One region of the Streptomyces sp. NPDC060028 genome, then DNA from elsewhere that is predicted to be linked to it. Evidence: riboswitches for the same ligand, from Rfam matches in the RefSeq annotation. Region 1 holds a riboswitch; the other holds the start of a gene.
What was found. Region 1 has a riboswitch for ZMP and ZTP ahead of ACFWBF_RS13585 (bifunctional 5,10-methylenetetrahydrofolate dehydrogenase/5,10-methenyltetrahydrofolate cyclohydrolase). Riboswitches for the same ligand answer to the same signal wherever they lie in the genome.
Positions count from the first base shown of each region.

Region 1 (11,377 bases):
GCCTGGCCGGCCTGCTCGCGGCGGCCGTCCTCGCCGAGCACACGACGGTCACGATCATCGACGCGGACTCGCTGCCGGACGGCCCGGCGCCGCGGCGCGGACTGCCCCAGGCCCGCCACGTCCACCTCCTGTGGTCGGGCGGGGCCCGCGCCATCGAGGAGATCCTGCCGGGGATCACCGACGACTGGACGGCCGCGGGCGCGTTCCGCCGGAGCCTGCCCACCGATCTGGTGACCAAGACCGCCCAGGGGTGGCTGCGGCGCCACGACGAGATGCAGTTCAACATCTCCTGCAGCCGCGACCTCCTGGACTCGGTGGTCCGCTCCCGTGTCATCGGGCTGGCCGGGGTCACCACCCTGGAGCGCAGCCGCGTCCGCTCCCTGGAGGGCACGGCCGCCCGGGTCACCGGGGTCCGCGTCGACACCCCGGAGGAAGAGAACCGGCTGGTCACGGCCGACATCGTGGTGGACGCGAGCGGCCGCGGCTCCCGAGCCCGCGCCTGGCTGGAGGCGCTCGGCCCGATCGGCCTGCGGCAGGCCGAGGTCGACTCCGGCCTCGTCTACGCGACCCGCATCTTCGAGGCGCCCGCCGGAGCCCACGCCGCCGGCTTCCCGATCATCAACGTGCAGTCCGACCCCCGGGTGCCCGTACCGGGCCAGACGGCGACGCTCGTACCGATCGAAGGCGGCCGCTGGCAGGCCACCCTGTCCGGCACCCGCGGCGGGCAGCCCACGGCCGACCCGGACCGGTTCATCCCGTTCGCCAAGGGCGTGCGCGACCCGATCGTCGGCGCGCTCCTCGAAGGCAAGAAGCCCCTCACGGACGTGGCCGTCACCCAGGGCACCGCCAACCGCCGGGTGTACTTCGAAAAGGCGGAGCTGCCCGACGGCTTCTTCGCCGTCGGCGACTCGGTGGCCACCTTCAACCCGCTCTACGGGCAGGGCATGACGGTCGCCGCCCAGGGGCTGCTCGCCGTACGCGGCCTGCTGCGGGCCAAGGGCCTCGCCCACCCCGCCATCGGCCGCGAGGCGCAGCGGGTCATCGCCCCGCAGGTGGCCATCGCCTGGGACCTCGCCACCTCGCAGGACATCCTCTACCCGGGCGCCACCGGCATGAAGCCGCGTGCCGGGGCGGGGCTGCTCAACGGGTACATCGACCGGCTGATGACCGGCGCCCTCACGAACGAGTCGCTGGCCGCCGCCCTGCTCCAGGTCATCACCATGAACCGGCCGCCCACGTACTGGCTGCGCCCGTCCATGGTCTGGGAGGTGCTGCGGGCCTCGGACCGGGGCGCCCTCAAGGCCGCGCCGCTCACCACCGCCGAGCGGGCCGTGGCCGGCCTCGCCCGCGCGACCGGCGCAGCGGACCCGGTGAGCCCGGTGGACCCGGTGGACCCGGTGAGCACCGTGGACGCGGTGGGTCCGGTCGACGTGGTGAGCCCCTTGGACCGGGTGAGGCCCGTCGAGACCGTGAGCCCCGTCGACCCGGTGGGTCCGGTCGACCCCGTCGGACAGGCCCGATGACGGAAAGCCTGATCCTCTACGTGCCGGGGCTGGTGATCGCCGCGGCACTGATCGTCAAGGCGCCGACCTTACGCAGGGGCTGGGACCAGCCCCTCATGCGCGCCGTCTGCACCCTGCTGGCGGTCGGCTCCCTCGCCGTGTTCCTCTCGGCGCCCCCGACGATCGTCCTCGTCAACCGCCTGACCGGCATCGTCAACTTCTCGGCTCCCCTGGTCTACAGCCTGCTCACCGCGTTCTCGGGCGCCTCCATCGTGCTGATCCTGTACTGGGGCGGCACCCCGACACCCGGTGTCCTGCGGACCATCCGCGTCACCGTGGCCGCGTACAGCGCCGGCATCGTGCTGATCGTCGCCCTGTTCGCGAAGGGTGACGCGCCGGTCGAGCGGCTGCGCGACATGGACACGTACTACGCGAACACGCCCTGGATCCGCGAGATGATCGTCTGCTACCTGGTGGCCCACACCGTGGGCAGCACCGCGCTCACCCTGCTGTGCCGCAAGTGGCTGCGGCGCCTGACCCCGGCGGCGGGCTCGCCGGGCCCGAAGAATCCGATGCGCCCGCTGCGCACCGGGCTGGCGCTGCTCATGCTCGGCGGGGCCATGGACATGGCCTTCGTCACCGTGAAGTGGATCGCGGTGGGAGCCCATTGGAGCGGTCGCGACTGGGACGGGCTGTCCACGTACGGGGCGCCGCCGATCGCCGCCACGGCGGCCCTGCTGGTCGGTACGGGGTTCATCGTGCCGCTCGTCGGCGGCTCGGCGGCCTGGCGGGACTTCAGCGAGTACCGGCGGCTGCAGCCCCTGTGGGCGGCGCTGCGCGGGTTCGCCGCGTCCAGTGTGATGACCGTACCGATGGCCTGGTGGTCGCCGGTCGGGATCCGGCTGATCCACCGGGAGTCGGTGATCGACGACGGCATCCTGGCCCTCGCGTGCTGGTTCGACCCCGCCGTACGCAGCCGCGCCCACGAGGCCGCGCTCGCCGAGGGCCTCACCGAACGGGAGGCCTCCCTGGTCGCGGACGCGGCCATGCTGGCCGCGGCCTGCCAGCACCGGGCGGCCGCCGACCGGGCGGGCGACGGCTGCGCCGGGCCGGGCGCGGGGCTCGGCTGCCCGGCCCCGTACCGGATGGACTCCCACCGCCTGGACTCGCAGCCGCTGGCCGAGCTGGCGCAGGAGTTCCGCGCCTCCCCCATCGTCGCCGCGGCCCGCCGCCGCGCCTCCGGCGTCTAGGGCAGTGACCGCCGCCCCGGACCGAAGGGCCCGGGGCGTTCCTGGCGCTCCGGGACCGCTACAGGTCCGCGAGCGACAGGCCGGCCTGCGCGGCGGCGGCCCGGACGGTCTGCTCCAGCAGTACGGCGATGGTCATCGGGCCGACCCCGCCCGGGACCGGGGTAATCAGCGAGGCGCGGGCGGCGGCGGACTCGAAGTGGACGTCGCCCACGTTGCCCTCGTTGTAGCCGGCGTCCAGGACGACCGCGCCCTGCTTGACGTCCTCGCCGCGGATGAACTCGGCCTTGCCGACCGCGGCGACCAGCACGTCCGCCTGGCGCACGATCGACGGCAGGTCCACGGTGCGCGAGTGGCAGTAGGTGACGGTGGCGTTCTGCTCCAGGAGCAGCATCCCGGCCGGCTTGCCCAGGATCGCGCTGCGGCCGACCACCACGGCGTGCTTGCCGGTCAGGTCGACGTCGTACTCGGCGAGCAGCCGCATGATGCCGCCGGGGGTGCAGGAGACGAAGCCCGGCAGTCCGAAGCCCATGGCGGCGAAGGAGTGCATGGTGACCCCGTCGACGTCCTTGCCGGGGGCGATGGCCTCGAAGGCGGCGCGCTCGTCGATGTGGTGCGGGACGGGGTGCTGGAGCAGGATGCCGCTGATCTCCGGGTCCTCGGAGAGCGCGGTGAGGGCGGCCACCAGTTCCCCGGTGGTGGTCTCGGCCGGGAGCTCCACGTGGCGGGAGGTGATCCCGGCCTTGGCGCAACGGTTCTGCTTCATGCGTACGTAGGTGACGGACGCGGGGTCCTCGCCGACCAGCACGGTCGCGAGGCAAGGAGCGGTACCGGTGCGCTCGGTGATCTTGGCCGCGTAGGCGGCGGTCTGCTCCGAGATGCGGCGCGCGAGGGCGGTGCCGTCCATCAGCCGGGCGGTGGAGGTGGCGGTCTGGGCAGTCGTCACGGGGTCTCCTGAACGTCGCTGCGGTTCGCGGTAGCGGTTCGCCCAGGCGCGCGGCAGTCGACGTACGACGCGTACGCCGGGCCGCTCCCCGGTGGTGATCCACCCGAACGCCAGTCACGGCCCGGAGCCCACTGTAGTCGACTTATCCGGTGGATGACCGGGGCCAGAGCTGGGACGATCTACACATGACGCGTACTTTCGACCATCTCGTGGCCGAGGCCGAGTCCGTATCGGTGGACGGCTGGGACTTCTCCTGGCTCGACGGCCGCGCCACCGAGCAGCGCCCCTCCTGGGGCTATCAGCGGCTGCTGGGCGAGCGGCTCGCCCGGGTCGGCTCCGCACTGGACATCCAGACCGGCGGCGGCGAGGTCCTCGCCGGCTGCGGACCGCTGCCCCCGCTGATGGCGGCCACCGAGTCCTGGCCGCCCAACATCACCAAGGCGACCCGGTTGCTGCACCCGCTCGGCGCGGTCGTGGTCGCGGACGCCGACGAGCCGCCGCTGCCGTTCGGCGACGAGGCCTTCGAGCTCGTCACCAGCAGGCACCCGGTGACCATCTGGTGGGACGAGATCGCGCGGGTGCTCCGGCCCGACGGCACCTACCTGTCCCAGCAGGTCGGTCCGGCGAGCGTCTTCGAGCTGGTCGAGTACTTCCTCGGGCCCCAGCCGGAGGAGATCCGCCGCGGCCGGCACCCCGACGACGCCGTGGCGGACGCCACGAAGGCCGGGCTCGAGGTCGTCGCTCTGCGCTCGGAACGACTGCGAACGGAGTTCCACGACATCGGAGCCGTGATCTACTTTCTCCGGAAGGTGATCTGGATGGTGCCCGGCTTCACGGTCGGGCAGTACCGGGACCGGTTGCGCGAGCTGCACGAACAGATCGAACGCGAAGGCCCGTTCGTCGCGCACACCGCCCGTTTCCTCATCGAGGCCCGCAAAACGGGCTGACGGAAGGGGCCGACGGAACCGCGCCGGATTGGTTGCCCCGCCACAGCGTGGCGCAGGTCACTCAATTCAGCGCGTAACGAATCGACTCGGGCATGCGATGAACCGACAGGTGTCCTCGCGCGGCCCCGGAATACAGACCCCCCTCGGGTCTGTTTCCCGAGTTCGCGCGATGATGTCCGGCCCACCCCTTATCTGTTCGCAACGAGAGGCTCCTTGTGTCGCTCAGCCCGTCCCGTACGTTCCCCACGGAGATCGCCGAATCCGAGGCCCTTGTCGCGCTTGTCGAGCGCGGCCGCGAGCAGGGTCACATCAACGGTGACGACGTGCGCCAGGCCTTCGAGGCCGGCCGCATCCCGGTGGACCAGTGGAAGCGGGTCCTGCGCAGCCTGAACCAGGTCCTGGACGAGGAGGGTGTCGCACTGCACGTCAGCGCCGCGCCCGCCACGAAGGTTGCCGCCAAGAAGCCGCGCAAGGCGGCCGCTGCCCCGGCCCGCACCGCCACCAAGAAGGCTGCCGCCGCGCCGCGCCCCATCGGCGCGCGCAAGACCTCGGCCACCAGCCCGGCCCCTGCCACCGCTGCGGCGATATCCGCTCCGTCGGCCGCCGCCACCGAGGACGAGACGACGGCCGAGGCCGTCGCCGAGCCGAAGAAGCGGACGGTCAAGAAGACCGCCGCGAAGAAGACCGCCACCAAGAAGACGGCGGCGAAGAAGACCGGCGCCAAGGACGGCGACGAGGCCGAGACCCCGGCGGCCGAAGGCGAGGACTGGGCGGCCGAGGACCTCGCCGACGACGCCGAGGAGGAGACCCCCAAGCCCGGCGGCACGCAGGGCTTCGTCCTGTCCGACGACGACGAGGACGACGCCCCGGCACAGACGGTCATGGTCGCCGGCGCCACCGCCGACCCCGTCAAGGACTACCTCAAGCTCATCGGCAAGGTGCCGCTCCTCAACGCCGAGCAGGAGGTCGAGCTCGCCAAGCGCATCGAGGCGGGTCTCTTCTCCGAGTACAAGCTCGAAGAGGAGGAGGACCACAAGCCCGCCTTCAAGCGCGAGCTGGAGATCCTCGTCGAGGACGGCCGCCGGGCCAAGAACCACCTGCTGGAGGCCAACCTCCGCCTCGTGGTCTCCCTGGCCAAGCGCTACACCGGCCGCGGCATGCTCTTCCTGGACCTGATCCAGGAGGGCAACGTCGGCCTGATCCGCGCCGTGGAGAAGTTCGACTACACCAAGGGCTTCAAGTTCTCCACGTACGCGACCTGGTGGATCCGCCAGGCGATCACGCGTGCCATGGCGGACCAGTCGCGCACCATCCGCATCCCCGTCCACATGGTCGAGATCATCAACAAGCTGGCCCGTGTCCAGCGCCAGATGCTCCAGGACCTCGGCCGGGAGCCCACTCCGGAGGAGCTGGGCAAGGAGCTCGACATGACCCCCGAGAAGGTCATCGAGGTCCAGAAGTACGGCCGCGAGCCGATCTCCCTGCACACCCCCCTGGGTGAGGAGGGCGACAGCGAGTTCGGTGACCTCATCGAGGACTCCGAGGCGGTCGTTCCGGCGGACGCGGTGTCCTTCACCTTCCTCCAGGAGCAGCTCCAGTCGATCCTGGGCACGCTCTCCGAGCGCGAGGCGGGCGTGGTCTCCATGCGTTACGGCCTCAACGACGGCCAGCCGAAGACCCTGGACGAGATCGGCCGCGTGTACGGGGTCACCCGTGAGCGCATCCGCCAGATCGAGTCCAAGACCATGTCGAAGCTGCGCCACCCGTCGCGTTCGCAGGTGCTGCGCGACTACCTCGACTAAACCGTCAGGTCAGTCGGAAGACGGGCCCCCGTGGCGTGAACGGCAGGGAAGCACCCTGCGGAACCAGATAGGCGTGCTCGCGCCGGATCCGCAGGGTGTCGCACCACCCGTCCGTGATCACCAGCACCGGGGCCCCGGGCGGGAAGTCCTCCGCCCGCTGGAGCAGGTCGATGCCCGGTTGCAGTTCCGTGCCGCCGCGACCGCGCACCCGTACCCGGCCCGCGATCTCGCTCGGCGGCAGATAGCCCGCGTCGTACGGCGCCGCGTCACAGAACACGACGCGTGCCGCCGGTACGTCGCGGGCCTCTGCGTACGAGGCGATCGCGCCCAGCGCCTTGCCGAGCAGGGCGGCGTTCATGGACCCCGAGGTGTCGAGCACCACCCCGAAGGTGCAGCGGGCGATCTCCTCGGGCGGGAAGTACCGGCCCGCGCGGGGGATGTCCGGGGTGGACGCCTGGCGGCGTGCCGGGCGCGCGTAGGACCGTACGGCCACGGGACGCGGCACGTACTCGTCGAACCAGCGGGCGAGGCGGGCGTCCCAGGGCACCGGCGGGTGCGCCAAGGCCCGGATCTCCTGGATCAGCCCGGCGGGCAGCAGCCCGCGTTCCCCGTACTCGTGCAGGTCGAAGCCCTGGACCAGGGCGCGCCGGTAGAAGCCGTCCAGATCGCTGTACGGGCCGCTCCCCGGGTGGGGCAGCGGCTCGCCCAGGATGTCCCCGAGCCCTTTGCCGCGCAGGGTCGCGAGGCGGCGCATCCGGCGCAGGTCGGTGGTGATGCGGTCGTAGACCTCCTCGACCGAGAGGTCCTTCAGCGCCGGGTCGTGGAGCAGCCCTTCGGGCATCTCGCCGACGTCCATCTCCACGAGCCAGCCGTTGACCACGTAGTCGGCGGCCACGTTGTGCAGGTACGGGTCGCGGGCGCCGCGGCGCTCGCCGTGGCGCAGGGCGGCGTGCAGCATTTCGTGGGCGAGGATGAACCGCCATTCGCCGTCGGTGAAGGTGCGCAGCGGGTTGACGTAGATCTCCCCGGCGCTCGTGCTGACGGCGGCGATGGCGATGCCCTGGGTGCGGGCGAGTTCGGCGTCGGCGACGATCTCCAGGCCGGCGGCGAGGCCACCGAGCAGCGGGTACGAGGAGACGAACCAGTTCAGCGCCCGGTCCCAGGGGTGCCGGCGTACGCGCTCTCCGGTGACCCGGTCGCGGCGGCCGCCCGCGACGTCCATGGCGGCGGAGACGCTGCGGGTCAGGGCGTGCGCGAAGGCGGTCTCCCAGTCGGGGACGGCGCTGTTGCCCCAGGCCGGCCAGGTGACCAGGAGCTGGTCGGGGTGGTCCCCGGCGGTGCCGCAGCGCTCGTAGGCGGCCGGGATGCCGTCGCGGCGCCAGCGGGCGGCGAGCAGTTCCTCGTCGCCGCCGGGGTACTGGGCGGGGAGGTGGTCGGGGGCCCGGCCGACGGAGAAGGTCAGCAGGAAGCGGTTGACGACGGCGCAGCGGGCGGCGAGGTCGAAGCGGTCGGGCTGCGGACGGTCCTCGTCCCTGCCGGCGGGGACGTGGCCGAAGCCGAGGTGGAGCAGGGCGTGGGCGATCGTCCAGGCCCACTCCCGGGGGTCGGCCCGTCGGGCGGGGTGGGCGTGGATCGTGCCGTTGGAGGTCACGACGGCCAGTCCCCCGGCGGGGGCGGCCGCGCAGCCGGCCTCGCGGCAGATGTTCCCCTCGACAGCGGCGAGGGCCGGGTTCCGTTTGACCAGGGCCAGGCCCTCGGCGAAGGCCTGGGTGGCGGGGTCGGCCTTGGATTCCTTGCCGTTCTTGCCGCGCGGGGCGCCGCTGCTCACCGGCGGGCCTCGACCAGGCGGGGCATGTCGCGGGCGGCCTCGATCAGGAACCAGCCGGGCAGCACCGGCAGCCCGTCGCCGTCGTCGGCGATGACGGTCTGGGCGACCTCGACGGAGATCTCGGCGAGCTGCACGAGCAGGGACTTGGCCCGGTAGGCGGTCTGCCGGACGGCGGGCGAGACGTGTTCGCGCTGCGCCGGGAGTTCCTTGATCAGGCGGCCTCGGAAGGCATCGGCCAGGTAGTACAGCAGGTCGCGGTCGGCGGGCCGGGTGGGCCAGGAGGCCTCCCCCTTGATGATCGCCTCGATGCCGAAGCTGTGGCGGACGATCTTCGCGTAGCCGCAGAAGGAGACGGCGTGCGCGGGGGTGAGGGTGCCGTGCGCGACGACCTTCAGGGTCTGCTCGTCCAGCTCGGGCCCGAAGGAGTGCAGGGCGTCGGAGAGCATGTGCCAGGAGCGCGGCGTGGAGAAGGGCTCCTCGGTCTTGGGCGGCTGCGACCACAGGTGGTCGGGGCGGTCGGTGAGGTGGTCGGTGATCCAGGGGTGGATGCCGTTCTCGCCGGCCCAGATCAGCCAGTCCCGCGCGGAGGCCTGGAGGTGGACGTGGGTGAGGCGGTTGACCAGGGCCGAGGCGATGGGCCGGGCCAGCGCGTTGTCGGTGGCCCGGTTGCCCGCGCCGATGACGATGGAGCCCGCGGGCAGCTCGTAGGAGCCGATCCGGCGGTCGAGGATCAGCGAGTAGAAGGCCTTCTGGACGTCCGGGGACGCGGCGTTGAGCTCGTCGAGGAAGAGGCAGTACGGCTCGTCGCGGGCGATGGCCTCGGGCGGGCAGAAGACGGAGCGGCCGTCACGGATCTGCGGTACGCCGATCAGGTCCTCGGGGGCGAGCTGCGTACCGAGGAGGCTGACGCACTCCAGGCCCAGGGAGTCGGCGAACTTCCGCACGAGCGAGGACTTGCCGATGCCGGGCGCCCCCCAGAGGAACACGGGCCGCACGGTGGCGAGGCCGAGGAGCAGTTCGGGGATCTGGGCGGGAGTGACGGTCACGGCAGCCTGCACGGGTGTGGATGTCCTTCGGGGTCCGGGATGTGGTGCGCCCAGTGTGGGCGCACCACGTCTCCGGGAGCATCCGGTTTTCCCGCCGGCTCAGGCCGCGGAGTGCTCCAGCAGGTGCTTCAGCTTCTCCTCGCTGCGGGGCATTTCCTTGCGGACCATGGGCTTGACCATCAGGGGGACGAGGCCCCTGCCCATGCCGTGGCCCTCGAAGTCGACGGACAGCGTGACGCGCGAGCGGGTCCCGTTGTCGAGGGGTTCAATCCGGCCCCGTACGTCCGGCCGGACGGGCCCGTCGACGCCGTGGAGGTGCCAGCTCCGCGGCGGGTCGAGTTCCGTGAACTCCACGGTCGAGGGCATCGTCCGCTTGCCGATCTGGCGGGTGACGAGGACCCTCGAACCCACGTGGACCGGGAGGTCGCCCACGGGAACCGCGGACACGGCGCTGTCCTGCCACTCCGGCAGGTGCGTGGGGTCCGTCACGTAGGCGAAGACGTCCTCGGGTCTGCGGTCGATGTCGATGCTGTTGCTGATCGCGGACATGGCGACCCCTTGGAGCCCCCCTGACTGACCTCTCCTTCCAAATTACCCCGCGGGTGAAACGGCTGCGCGCCGCCTGCGGACGGACCTCGCCGACATCACCGCGTACACGAGCACGCCCGCGAAGAGGAAGAGGACGCCCTGGTAGACGGCGGCGTAGCCGGATCCGGCGACCAGCCACATCGAGAAGGCGAAGGCCAGGCAGGCGAGGACGCAGTCGCGGACGAGCCGGCCGCGGTGGACCCGCTCCGACTGGCCGGAGGCGAGGAAATACAGCTGCGCGGCGGTGGAGAGCAGATACGGGACGGTCGCGGTGAAGGTGGTGACCAGGACCAGGGTCTCGAAGACGCCCTCGGAGCCGGCCGTGTAGTTGTAGAGGGTCAGGCCGGAGGCCAGCACGACGGTGACGAGGACACCGACCACCGGGACACCGCGCTTCTTCGTCTCGAAGGCCTTGGGGAACAGCCCGTCCCTGGCGGCGGCGTACGGGGTCTGCGCGCTGAGCAGGGTCCAGCCGTTGAGGGCGCCGACCATCGAGACCACGGCAGCGCAGGCGACGAGCGTGCCGCCCCAGGTCCCTCCGAACATGGCGTTGACGGCGTCGGTGAAGGGAGCGGTGGAGGAGACCAGCTCCTCGTGCGCGACCAGGCCGAAGACGGCGAGCGTGCCCAGCAGGTAGACGGCGGCCGCGCCGACGGTGCCGAGGATGGTGGCCCGGCCGACGTTGCGGGCCGGGTCGCGGACCTCGCCGGCGCTGACGGCGGCCGACTCGATGCCGAGGTAGCTGAAGAGCAGGATCGCGGCGGTGGCGGAGACGGCGCCGACCGCGCTCTGGTCGGTGGCCTGGAAGGGGCCGAGGTTGGCCGGGTCGAAGAAGAACAGCCCGCCCACGGCGACCAGCAGCAGGGGAGCGAACTTCAGTACGGTGGCGACCACCTGCACCGCGCCGACGTAGCGCGTGCCGGCCAGGTTGGCCAGCGCGGGCAGCCACTGGACGGTGAGGGCGGCCAGGCACATCGACCACTTGTGCTCGCCCACGGCCGGGAAGAGCACGCCGAGGTAGCCGACGGACGCGACGGCGAGGGCCGCGTTGGAGACCCAGGTGGTGATCCAGTAGCTCCAGGCCGCGAGGAAGCCCGCGAAGTCGCCGAAGGCGGCGCGGGCGTAGACGTACGGGCCGCCGGTCTGCGGGTGGCGTTCGGCGAGCCGCCCGAAGACCAGGGCGAGGGCGACGGCGCCGAGGGTGAGCACGCCGAAGGCGACGAGGCTGACGGTGCCGAAGGGTGCCACCGAGGCGGGCAGCAGGAAGATGCCGCCGCCGATGATGTTGCCCATGACCAGGCAGGTCGCGACGGGGAGGCCGAAGCGGCGGGCGTGCGGGCTGCCCTGCGGGTGGGGCTCGGAGGCGGTCCCGGCCTCGGTCCCGGCCTCGGTCTCGGTCCCGGAAGACTGGGTGGGCGGCGGTGCTGTGGTGCTGGTCATCGGTGGTGCGCCTCGGGGGTGTCTCACATGC
Region 1 is NZ_JBHWVJ010000021.1:76,215-87,591, reverse strand. Features, by position in the region: gene ACFWBF_RS13595 (NAD(P)/FAD-dependent oxidoreductase) at 1-1,523, shown strand, start outside; gene ACFWBF_RS13590 (MAB_1171c family putative transporter) at 1,520-2,752, shown strand; gene ACFWBF_RS13585 (bifunctional 5,10-methylenetetrahydrofolate dehydrogenase/5,10-methenyltetrahydrofolate cyclohydrolase) at 2,811-3,656, opposite strand; ZMP/ZTP riboswitch at 3,729-3,823, opposite strand; gene ACFWBF_RS13580 (methyltransferase domain-containing protein) at 3,881-4,642, shown strand; gene ACFWBF_RS13575 (RNA polymerase sigma factor) at 4,858-6,444, shown strand; gene ACFWBF_RS13570 (hypothetical protein) at 6,449-8,272, opposite strand; gene ACFWBF_RS13565 (ATP-binding protein) at 8,269-9,330, opposite strand; gene ACFWBF_RS13560 (SRPBCC family protein) at 9,418-9,867, opposite strand; gene ACFWBF_RS13555 (amino acid permease) at 9,910-11,346, opposite strand.

Region 2 (11,377 bases), on a different contig from region 1:
ACATCATCGTCGCGGCGGCCGGTGTCCCGCACCTGGTCAAGCCGGAGGACGTGAAGCCGGGCGCGGCCGTGCTGGACGTCGGCGTCAGCCGCGACGAGAAGGGGAAGATCGTCGGCGACGTGCACCCCGGGGTCGCCGAGGTCGCGGGCTGGATCTCCCCGAATCCGGGTGGAGTCGGCCCGATGACCCGGGCCCAGCTGCTGGTCAACGTCGTCGAGGCCGCCGAACGGACCGACACCAGTGCGGGCTGAGCGCGCGGCGGACCCGACCCCGGACGGCGCCACGGGCGGCACGGGAGCCACGGGCGGGACAGGCGGGACAGGCGGGACAGGCGGCACGAGCGGGACCGCGCCGGAGGCCTCGCCGTCCGGACGGGCCCCGAAGACACCCGCGGCCGCCGATGCGGCGTCCGCCGACAAGGCGGACGCCGGGGCTGCGGCTGCCGAGACGGCGGACGCCGAGGCCGGCGCCGCGAAGTCGCGGCGCTTCCCCTCCGTCACGCAGGACACCGCCCGCCCCGAGGGCGGCGGCCGCGCCGCGCCCGGGGACGCCCCCGCACCGGCCCGCCAGTGGCCGATGCTCGCGGTGCTCGCGGCGACCGCGGCAGGGCTGCTGTCCACCGCGACGGGGCACCCGCGCGTCGGCTGCCTGCTGATCGGCATCGCCCTGATCGCGGCGGCGGTGCTGCGGCGGATACTGCCGTCCGTGGGCATGCTCGCGGTGCGCTCCCGCTTCACGGACATGGTCACGTACGGGCTGCTGGGCGTGGCGATCACGCTGCTCGCGCTGGCCATGGAGCCCAAGGCGCTGCTGGACATCCCGTTCCTGGAGAGCGCGGTCCGCTTCACCGTGCGCTAGCGCCGTGACCGCACGAGCCGTGTCCACCGGGTGAACCCGAAGCCCCCGAAACGGGCCGATCTTCGGGGTGGAACGCCCGCGAACTGCCGAAACGCAGGGGGAATCGGGCCGCCGGGCCTTCGAACCGCCGGTCCGTGTGCCACGCACCACACGGACCGGGGGGTTGGCCCGGTCCCGGGTCGGATAGCCTGACCGCGGATGTCTCTTCACGTCAAGATTTACAGGGTCGGGGAGCGGCGTCCTCCCAGCACATGGGGCGGGGACGCCCCACCGCCAGCTGTCTAACGGAGAAGGCCATGACCCGCACTCCCGTGAATGTCACCGTCACCGGCGCCGCCGGCCAGATCGGCTACGCGCTGCTCTTCCGCATCGCGTCCGGCCACCTGCTCGGCGCGGACGTGCCGGTCAAGCTCCGTCTTCTGGAGATCCCCCAGGGCATGAAGGCCGCTGAGGGCACCGCCATGGAGCTCGACGACTGCGCGTTCCCGCTGCTCAAGGGCATCGACATCTTCGACGACCCGAACCAGGGCTTCGAGGGCGCGAACGTAGCCCTGCTCGTGGGCGCCCGCCCGCGCACCAAGGGCATGGAGCGCGGCGACCTGCTCTCCGCCAACGGCGGCATCTTCAAGCCGCAGGGCAAGGCCATCAACGACCACGCCGCGGACGACATCAAGGTCCTCGTCGTCGGCAACCCGGCCAACACCAACGCGCTCATCGCGCAGGCCGCCGCCCCGGACGTACCGCGCGAGCGCTTCACCGCGATGACCCGTCTGGACCACAACCGGGCGATCTCGCAGCTCGCGCAGAAGGCCGGCGCCGATGTCTCCGACATCAGGCGTCTGACCATCTGGGGCAACCACTCGGCCACCCAGTACCCGGACATCTTCCACGCGGAGATCGCCGGCAAGAACGCCGCCGAGGTCGTCAGCGACGAGCTGTGGCTCGCCGAGACCTTCATCCCGACCGTCGCCAAGCGCGGCGCCGCGATCATCGAGGCCCGTGGCGCGTCCTCCGCCGCCTCGGCCGCGAACGCCGCCATCGACCACGTGCACACCTGGGTCAACGGCACCGCCGCGGGCGACTGGACCTCGATGGGCATCCCGTCGGACGGCTCCTACGGCGTCCCGGAGGGCATCATCTCCTCCTTCCCCGTCACCACCAAGGACGGCAAGTACGAGATCGTCCAGGGCCTGGACATCAACGAGTTCTCCCGTACGCGCATCGACGCGTCCGTGGCGGAGCTCGTCGAGGAGCGCGACGCGGTCCGCGAGCTCGGCCTGATCTGATCCACCGGAGCCACCTGCTCCACCGGAGCCACCCGCTCCACCGCTTCACGGAGAACGCCCCGGCGGGCCTGCCCGCCGGGGCGTTCTCCGTGTGTCCACGACCGCCCGTCAGGCCTTGTGGGTGCCTGCCTTGTAGTGGCCCGGGGTCATGCGGGTGGTGACGCCGAAGCGGTTCCAGACGTTGATCGTCGCGATCAGGGCGATCAGGTGGGCGAGTTCCTGCTCCTCGAAGTGCTTCGCGGCCCGCTCGTACACCTCGTCGGGGACGAAGCCGTCCGTCAGTACGGTCACGGCCTCCGTCAGCTCGATGGCCGCGAGCTCCTTCTCGGTGTAGAAGTGGCGCGACTCCTCCCAGGCGCCGAGGAGCACGATCCGTTCCACGCTCTCGCCCGCCGCCAGCGCGTCCTTGGTGTGCATGTCCAGGCAGAACGCGCAGTGGTTGAGCTGCGAGGCGCGGAGCTTCACGAGCTCGACCAGGGTCGGGTCCAGGCCCTTCCGGGAGGCGACCTCCAGGGCGTAGACGGCCTTGTAGACCTCGGGGGCGGCCTTGGCCCACTGCATGCGGGGGGCCTGTTCGGGGACGGTCTCGGCGGGGTGCTGGTGCGTGGTCATGTCCCCACCCTACGAAGCAGGCGGACCACCGATATGGTCCATCTCCATGACGGAATCGTGGGCCACTTTCGGCGCGGACCTGCATCTGGAACTCACCCCCGGGCGCGGCCTGCGGGCCGGGCTCGCCGAGTCGCTGCGCGAGGCCGCGCGCAGCGGGCGGCTGGCCCCGGGGACCCGGCTGCCCTCCTCGCGCTCGCTCGCCGCCGACCTCGGGATCGCCCGGAACACGGTCGCGGAGGCGTACGCCGAGCTCGTCGCCGAGGGCTGGCTGACGGCCCGCCAGGGCTCCGGTACGCGGGTCGCGCAGCGGGCCCGGCCGCGGCGCAGCGCGCAGGCCGCGCCGGTACGCCGTCCCGCGCGGCCGGGGCATTCGTACAGCCTGCTGCCGGGCACCCCGGACCTGAGCGGATTCCCGCGCGCGGCCTGGCTGTCGGCGGCCCGGCGGGCGCTGACCGACGCCCCGAACGAGGCCTTCGGGTACGGGAGCGACCCGCGCGGGCGCGTCGAGCTGCGCGAGGCGCTGGCCGGGTACCTGGCGCGGGCGCGCGGGGTGTACGCGGACCCGGAGCGGATCGTGCTCTGCGCGGGCTTCGTGCACGGGCTGATGCTGCTGGCGCGGGTGCTCAAGGCCCGGCGGGTCCGGGAGGTGGCGGTGGAGGGGTACGGGCTGGACATCCACTGGGGGCTGCTCTCCGGGGCGGGGCTGCGGACCCGCGCGATGGCCGTGGACGGCGCGGGGGCCCGTACGGCGCAGCTGCCCTCCGAGGCCGGCGCGGTGCTGCTGACGCCGGCGCACCAGTTCCCCACGGGCGCCGCGCTCACCCCCGCGCGGCGGACGGCGGTGGTGGACTGGGCGCGGACCACGGGCGGGCTGGTCCTGGAGGACGACTACGACGGGGAGTTCCGCTACGACCGCCAGCAGGTCGGGGCCCTGCAGGGGCTGGACCCGGACCGGGTGGTGTACCTGGGGACGGCGAGCAAGTCCCTGGCGCCCGGGCTGCGGATGGGCTGGATGGTCGTCCCGCCGTCGGTGCTGGACGAGGTGCTGGCGATGAAGGGGCGGGTCGACTGGACCTCCAGCGCGCTGGACCAGCTCACCCTCGCGGAGTTCATCCGCTCCGGCGCGTACGACCGGCACGTGCGGGGGATGCGGACGCGCTACCGGCGGCGGCGGGACGAGCTGGTCGCGGCCGTCTCGGGCCGGGTGGAGGTCTCGGGCATCGCGGCGGGGCTGCACGCGGTGCTGGACCTGCCGCCGGGCACCGAGCGCGAGGTGATGCGGTCGGCGGCCTGGCAGGACCTGGCCGTGCACCCGCTGTCGTCCTTCCGGCACCCGGACGCGGTGGTCCCGCCCCGCGAGGCACTGGTCGTCGGGTACGGGACCCCGCCGATCAGCGCCTGGTCGGCGACCCTGGCCGCGCTGGTGGCGGCGCTGCCCTAAGAGGTCGCGCCCGGCTCCTCGGCCGGGGGTTCGCCGAAGCGGGCCAGGGCCAGGGCTCCGGCGACGGCCACCGCGAAGCCCGTCACCGCCAGCCAGGCCAGTCCCTCGCGGGGGCGGTCGCCGAGCCAGATCACGCCCACCGCCGCCGGGCCGATCGTCTCGCCGAGCACCAGCCCGGCGGTCGCCGCCGTCACCGAGCCGCGCTGCAGGGCCGAGGTGAGCAGCAGGAAGCCGGCGCCCCCGCCCAGCAGCAGTGCGTACAGCGCCGGGTTGGTGAGCGACGGCCCGTCGATGAGGCGGACGGACACCTCCACCACCCCGAAGCCGGTGCCGGCCGCGAGGCCCAGCACCAGGGCCCGGGGCCGGTCCGGCAGCCCGCCCGCCACCGCTCCCACCAGCAGTACCAGGCCCGCCACGGCCAGCAGTCCCAGCTTCAGCTCCAGCGACCCCTCCCCGGAGCCCTCCTCCCCGGACGCCAGCCCGAGCATGAGCAGTCCCGCGCAGACCACCGCGACGGCGGCCCACTCGCTCCTGCTCAGCCGCGTCCCCAGCAGTCGCGCCGAGACCACCGCCGTGACCGCGAGGCTGGCCGCCAGCGCCGCCCCCACCGCGTAGATCGGGATGTGCCGCAGCGCCACGATCTGCAGGACGAAGCCGACCCCGTCCAGCCCGAGTCCGGCGAGGTACCGCCACTGGCGCAGGGCCCGTAGCAGCAGGGCGGTGTCCACTCCCGAGCCGGTACCCGGCTCCGCCGCCCGCGCGGCCACCGCCTGGAGGACCGACGCCGTACCGAAGCAGACCGCCGCACCGAGCGCGCAAATCATCCCAATGAGCACGAACCGACTGTAGGTGAAGGGTATGAGCCGGGTGTGACAACGGCCGGATTCCATCGATCCGGGGCACCGCTCTACTCTGTCGGCAGCACGCCACCAGGGGAGCCGCCACAGATGGACACCAGCAGCAGTACCAACCAGCGCCGTATGCGCTCCGGCACCGTCGCGCTCGGCGGCATGGGCCTGCTCGCGGCCGCCCTGGTCGCCTGCGGCAGCAGCAACGAGCCCGACAAGCGCTGCGCCGACCGCGTCACGATGGAGAAGCTGAACACCAAGGAGTGCAAGAGCGGCGGCCGCGGCTCGTACTACTACGGCGGCAGCACCGCCAACAACCGGGTGAGCGGCGGCAGCTTCGACAAGTCGGCCGTCACCCGCGGCGGCATCGGCGGCGGCAGCCACACCGGCTCCAGCGGCGGCTGATCCCCGATGGAACGCCACACCATCGAGCCCCGCCCGGACTGGCAGCGGACGGTGGAGGAACAGGGGCTGATCTACCCCCTCACCCGCTACCCCGACGACACCCTGCGCCCGTACTGGGACGAGAGCGCGTACTACTCCTTCTCGCTCCCCGAGGTCGAGGCGCTGGAGAACGTCGTCGAGGAACTGCACGCCATGTGCCTGGCGGCCGCAGCGCACATCGTCGAGCACGACCGCTTCGCGGACCTCGGCATCACCGACCCCCAGCTCGCGGGCCGCATCGCCGAGTCCTGGCGGCGGCGCGCCGAACAGCCCTCCCTGTACGGGCGGTTCGACCTGCGCTACGACGGCTCCGGCAGCCCGGCGAAGCTGCTGGAGTACAACGCCGACACCCCGACCTCCCTCGTGGAGGCGGCGAGTCCGCAGTGGTTCTGGATGGAGGAACGCTTCCCCGGCGCCGACCAGTGGAACTCCCTGCACGAGCGCCTCGTCGACGCCTGGCGCCGGCAGGCGGAGCTGCTCCCGCCCGGCCCGCTGCACTTCGCGCACTCCGAGACCGACGAGCTCGGCGAGGACCTGATGACGGTCGCCTACCTCCAGGAGACCGCCGAGCAGGCGGGCCTGGAGACCGAGGCCCTGTCCGTCGAACAGATCGGCTGGGACAGCCTGTCCGGCCGGTTCGTGGACCAGAAGCTGCGCTTCATCCGCAGCTGCTTCAAGCTCTACCCGTGGGAATGGCTGGCCGCCGACGAGTTCGGCCCGCAGGTCCTCGGCACCTACGACCACGGCGGCGGCTCCGGCTCGACCGTGTGGATCGAGCCGATGTGGAAGATGCTGCTGTCCAACAAGGCGCTGCTGGCGGTCCTGTGGGAGCTCTTCCCGGAGCACCCGAACCTGCTGCCCGCCTACCTCGACGGACCGCGCGAGCTCGCGGAGGCCGGCGCTGCCGGGTACGTCGCGAAGCCGCTGCTGGGGCGCGAGGGCGCCGGGGTGACGCTGCACCCGGCGGACGGGAGCGGCGAGCCGTTCGTCCCGGCGGAGGGGGAGGCGTACTGCTTCCAGGGCCTCGCCCCGCTGCCCGACTTCGACGGCAACCGGGTGGTGCTCGGCGCGTGGGTCGTCGAGGACGAGGCGGCGGGGCTCGGCATCCGCGAATCGGCGGGGCCGGTCACGGACGAGTACGCCCGCTTCCTGCCCCACGTCATCTTGTGAGACGCGGCATCCTCTGATCAGGCGGACAGCACCGACCTGAGCTGGTCCAGGCCCCAGTCCAGGTCCTCCTTGGTGATCACCAGCGGCGGCGCGATCCGGATCGTGGAACCGTGGGTGTCCTTCACCAGCACCCCGAGCCCCATCAGCTTCTCGGAGATCTCCCGGCCGGTCCCGAGCGCCGGGTCGATGTCGACGCCGGCCCACAGCCCGCGTCCCCGTACGGCCGTCACCGCGCCCCCGCCGACCAGCAGGTTCAGCTCCCGGTGCAGGTGGTCGCCGAGTTCGGTGGCGCGCTGCTGGAACTCGCCGGTGCGGAGCATCGCGATGACCTCCAGGGCCACGGCACAGGCGAGCGGATTGCCGCCGAAGGTGGAGCCGTGCTCGCCCGCCTTGAACACGCCGAGCACGTCCCGGTCGGCGACGACCGCCGAGACGGGCACGACCCCGCCGCCGAGGGCCTTGCCGAGGATGTACACGTCCGGGACGACCTCCTCGTGCTCGCACGCGAAGGTCCTGCCGGTGCGGCCCAGGCCCGACTGGATCTCGTCCGCCATGAACAGGACGCCCCGCGCGCGCGTCAGTTCCCGTACGCCGCGCAGGTATCCGGCGGGCGGCACGAGGACCCCCGCCTCGCCCTGGATCGGCTCCAGCAGTACGGCCACGGTGTTCTCGGTGACGGCCGCGGCGAGCGCGGTGAGGTCCCCGTACGGGACGATCTCGAAGCCCGGGGTGTACGGCCCGAAGTGGTCGCGGGCCTCGTGGTCGGTGGAGAAGGAGACGATCGTCGTCGTGCGGCCGTGGAAGTTGTCGGCCGCGACCACGATCTTGGCGTGGCCGTCCGGGACGCCCTTGACCTCGTAGCCCCACTTTCGGGCGGTCTTCACGGCCGTCTCCACGGCCTCCGCGCCCGTGTTCATGGGGAGCACCATCTCCTTGCCGCACAGCGCGGCGAGTTCGGTGCAGAAGTCGGCGAAGCGGTCGTGGTGGAAGGCGCGGGAGGTGAGCGTGACCCGCTCCAGTTGGGCGCGGGCCGCGTCGAGGAGGCGGCGGTTCGCGTGGCCGAAGTTGAGGGCCGAGTAGCCCGCCAGCATGTCCAGGTACCGGCGGCCCTCCACGTCGGTCATCCACGCGCCGTCCGCGGTCGCGACGACGACGGGCAGCGGGTGGTAGTTGTGCGCGCTGTGCGCGTCGGCGGAACGGATGGCATCTGCAGTTGTCGACACGGGGTCTCCGATCGTCCGTCAGGCCTGTGACGAGGGTGGCGTCACCCTCCATCCTCGCTCGTATACCGGACGGAGAAACCTTTCTCGTGGCGCGCCCGCTAAGGTGGCCGGTACGCACGACGACTGGCGCACGGAGAACCGACTCCGGGGGAGTCGTGCGGGCACGACACCGCACACAGGGCCGCTCGCCTGGGCCTCGCGGGGACGAGACCTGACATCGACCCCGGAGGAGCCGCCATGACCGCGCGCCAGCCGTCCGCCCACCCCGCCCATCCCGCCCTTTTCGCGACCGACCCCGAACTGGCGTCGTTCGTCGCGGCGGAGGAATCCCTGCAGGCCGAGACCCTGCGCCTGATCCCGAGCGAGAACTACGTGTCCGCGGCGGTGCTGGAGGCCTCCGGCACGGTGCTGCAGAACAAGTACAGCGAGGGCTACCCCGGCCGCCGGTACTACGAGGGCCAGCAGAACATCGACCGCGTCGAGGCGCTGGCCGTCGAGCGGGCCAAGGGCCTGTTCGGGGTGGACCACGCGAACGTGCAGCCGTACTCCGGCTCGCCGGCCAACCTGGCGGTGTACCTCGCCTTCGCGAAGCCCGGCGACACGGTGATGGGCATGGCCCTGCCGATGGGCGGGCACCTGACCCACGGCTGGGGCGTGTCCGCGACGGGCTCGTGGTTCCGGGGCGTGCAGTACGGGGTCTCGGCCGGGACGGGGCTCATCGACTACGACGCGGTGCGCGACCTCGCGCTGGCCGAGCGGCCGAAGATCATCTTCTGCGGCGGCACGGCGCTGCCCCGGACGATCGACTTCGCGGCCTTCGCGTCCATCGCCGAGGAGGCGGGCTCGATCCTGGTGGCGGACGTGGCGCACATCGCGGGCCTCATCGCGGGCGGCGCGCACCCGTCCCCGGCGGGGCACGTGGACGTGATCTCCACGACCACGCACAAGACCCTGCGCGGTCCTCGCGGCGCGATGCTGATGTGCCGGTCGGAGCACGCGAAGGCGATCGACAAGGCGGTGTTCCCCGGCCTCCAGGGCGGCCCGCACAACCAGACGACGGCCGGTATCGCGGTGGCGCTGCACGAGGCGGCGCAGCCGTCCTTCGTGTCGTACGCGCACGCGGTCGTCGCCAACGCGAAGGCGCTGGCCGCGGAGCTGCTGGCCCGGGGCTTCGACCTGGTGTCGGGCGGTACGGACAACCACCTGATCCTGATGGACCTGACGTCGCGGGACGTCCCGGGCAAGGTCGCGGCGAAGGCGCTGGACCGGGCGGGGATCGTGGTGAACTACAACACGGTGCCGTTCGATCCGCGCAAGCCGTTCGACCCCTCGGGGATCCGGATCGGTACGCCGTCGCTGACGTCGCGGGGCCTTGGGGTCGACCACATGCCGCTGGTCGCCGACTGGATCTCCCGCGCGGTGGACGCGGCCGCGAAGTCCGACGAGCCGGCCCTCGCCGCCATCCGTGCGGAGGTCGCGGACCTGATGTCCGCCTTCCCGGCCCCGGGCCTGCCGCAGCCGTAACCCTGCGGCGCCGCCTCACACGCGGGCGGGGCTGATCTTTGCAGCTCTGCCCGCGTGGCCGGCCGGGCGGGGCTGCGGGGAAAGCGGTCGCTTGCTTCGGGCAAGATCCGGCCGCGCGGCTACGCGCGAGTACGGGCGCGGCCGCCCGCGCCGCCCGGGGCGCGGGGGCGGCCCCGGGCCGGGCCCCGCCCGGATCCGGCCAGCGCAGGGGCGGAGCCCCGCCCCGCACCTGAGAGAATGAAGCCATGGCTTCTGATCGTCCTCGCGCGCTCTCCGGCATCCAGCCCACCTCCGGTTCGTTCCACCTCGGGAACTACCTCGGAGCCATCCGCCAGTACGTGGCCCTGCAGGACACGCACGACGCCTTCTACATGGTCGTCGACCTGCACGCGATCACCATGCCGCAGGATCCGAAGGACCTGAGGGCCAACACCCGGCTCTCCGCCGCGCAGCTCCTCGCGGCCGGGCTCGACCCCGAGCGCTGCACGCTCTTCATCCAGAGCCACGTCCCCGAGCACGCGCAGCTCGGCTGGGTCATGAACTGCATCACCGGCTTCGGCGAGGCCAGCCGGATGACCCAGTTCAAGGACAAGTCCGCCAAGCAGGGTGCGAACAACGCCACCGTCGGCCTCTTCACGTACCCGATCCTCCAGGTCGCCGACATCCTGCTCTACCAGGCGGACGCCGTGCCCGTGGGCGAGGACCAGCGCCAGCACATCGAGCTGACCCGCGACCTGGCCGAGCGCTTCAACCAGCGCTTCGGCGACACCTTCACCCTCCCCGCGGCGCACATCGTCAAGGAGGTCGCGAAGATCTACGACCTCCAGGACCCGTCGATCAAGATGTCGAAGTCGGCGTCCTCCCCCAAGGGCCTGATCAACCTCCTCGACGAGCCCAAGGCCACCGAGAAGAAGATCAAGAGCGCGGTCACCGACACCGAGGCCGTGATCCGTTTCGACGCCGTGGAGAAGCCCGGCGTCAGCAACCTGCTCACGATCTACTCCACGCTCACGGGCGAGAGCATCCCCGCCCTGGAGGCCCGCTACGAGGGCAAGGGCTACGGCGCGCTCAAGACCGATCTGGCCGGTGTGATGGTCGATTTCGTCACACCGTTCAAGCAGCGCACCCAGGAGTACCTGGACGACCCGGAGACCCTGGACTCCCTGCTGGCCAAGGGCGCGGAGAAGGCTCGGGCGGTCGCCGCGGAGACCCTGGCGCAGGCCTACGACAGGCTCGGACTCCTCCCCGCGAAGCACTGAGCGAAAGAGGGCCCTGGCGATCTGGGGGGTGCTGGCGCCACACTGGGGCGGCAGCACTCACACAGGCAGCGCGCAGCCGGCACCCAGGCAGCGCCCGACGACCGGAACGACGACGGAGGAGAGACTCGTGGGGACCGTAACGCTCGGCGTTTCGATCGCGGTCCCGGAGCCGTACGGCAGCCTGCTCCAGGAGCGGCGCGCGGGCTTCGGGGACGCAGCCGCGCACGGCATCCCCACGCACGTCACCCTCGTGCCGCCCACCGAGGTGGAGGCGGAGCGGCTTCCGGAGATCCGCGCCCACCTCGCCGACGTGGCGGCGTCCTGCCGCCCCTTCCCGATGCGGCTGGCCGGCACGGGCACCTTCCGCCCCCTCTCGCCGGTCGTCTTCGTCAAGGTCGTCGAGGGCGCCACGAGCTGCACCCGCCTCCAGGGCCGGGTCCGCGACCCCGAGGGTCCGCTCAGCCGCGAGCTGGCGTTCCCGTACCACCCGCACGTCACGGTCGCCCACGGGATCTCCGAGGAGGCGATGGACCTGGCGTTCAGCGCGCTCGCGGAGTACTCCGCGGATTGGCTCTGCGGCGGATTCGCCCTCTACGAGCAGGGCTCCGACGGGGTCTGGCGCAAGCTCCGGGAGTACCCCTTCGGCAGCGGCCCGACCGGAGTACCGGCACAGCTCGGGTCACCGACCGACACCGCCGCCGTCCTCGACTGA
Region 2 is NZ_JBHWVJ010000033.1:69,574-80,950, reverse strand. Features, by position in the region: gene ACFWBF_RS18690 (bifunctional methylenetetrahydrofolate dehydrogenase/methenyltetrahydrofolate cyclohydrolase) at 1-251, shown strand, start outside; gene ACFWBF_RS18685 (DUF3017 domain-containing protein) at 241-858, shown strand; gene ACFWBF_RS18680 (malate dehydrogenase) at 1,155-2,144, shown strand; gene ACFWBF_RS18675 (carboxymuconolactone decarboxylase family protein) at 2,253-2,756, opposite strand; gene ACFWBF_RS18670 (PLP-dependent aminotransferase family protein) at 2,803-4,197, shown strand; gene ACFWBF_RS18665 (hypothetical protein) at 4,194-5,021, opposite strand; gene ACFWBF_RS18660 (hypothetical protein) at 5,145-5,450, shown strand; gene ACFWBF_RS18655 (glutathionylspermidine synthase family protein) at 5,457-6,659, shown strand; gene rocD (ornithine--oxo-acid transaminase) at 6,677-7,882, opposite strand; ZMP/ZTP riboswitch at 7,992-8,084, shown strand; gene glyA (serine hydroxymethyltransferase) at 8,120-9,406, shown strand; gene trpS (tryptophan--tRNA ligase) at 9,652-10,665, shown strand; gene ACFWBF_RS18635 (2'-5' RNA ligase family protein) at 10,793-11,377, shown strand.
Region 2: linked by a shared signal. The riboswitch ahead of glyA (serine hydroxymethyltransferase) and the one ahead of ACFWBF_RS13585 (bifunctional 5,10-methylenetetrahydrofolate dehydrogenase/5,10-methenyltetrahydrofolate cyclohydrolase) in region 1 are both predicted to bind ZMP and ZTP.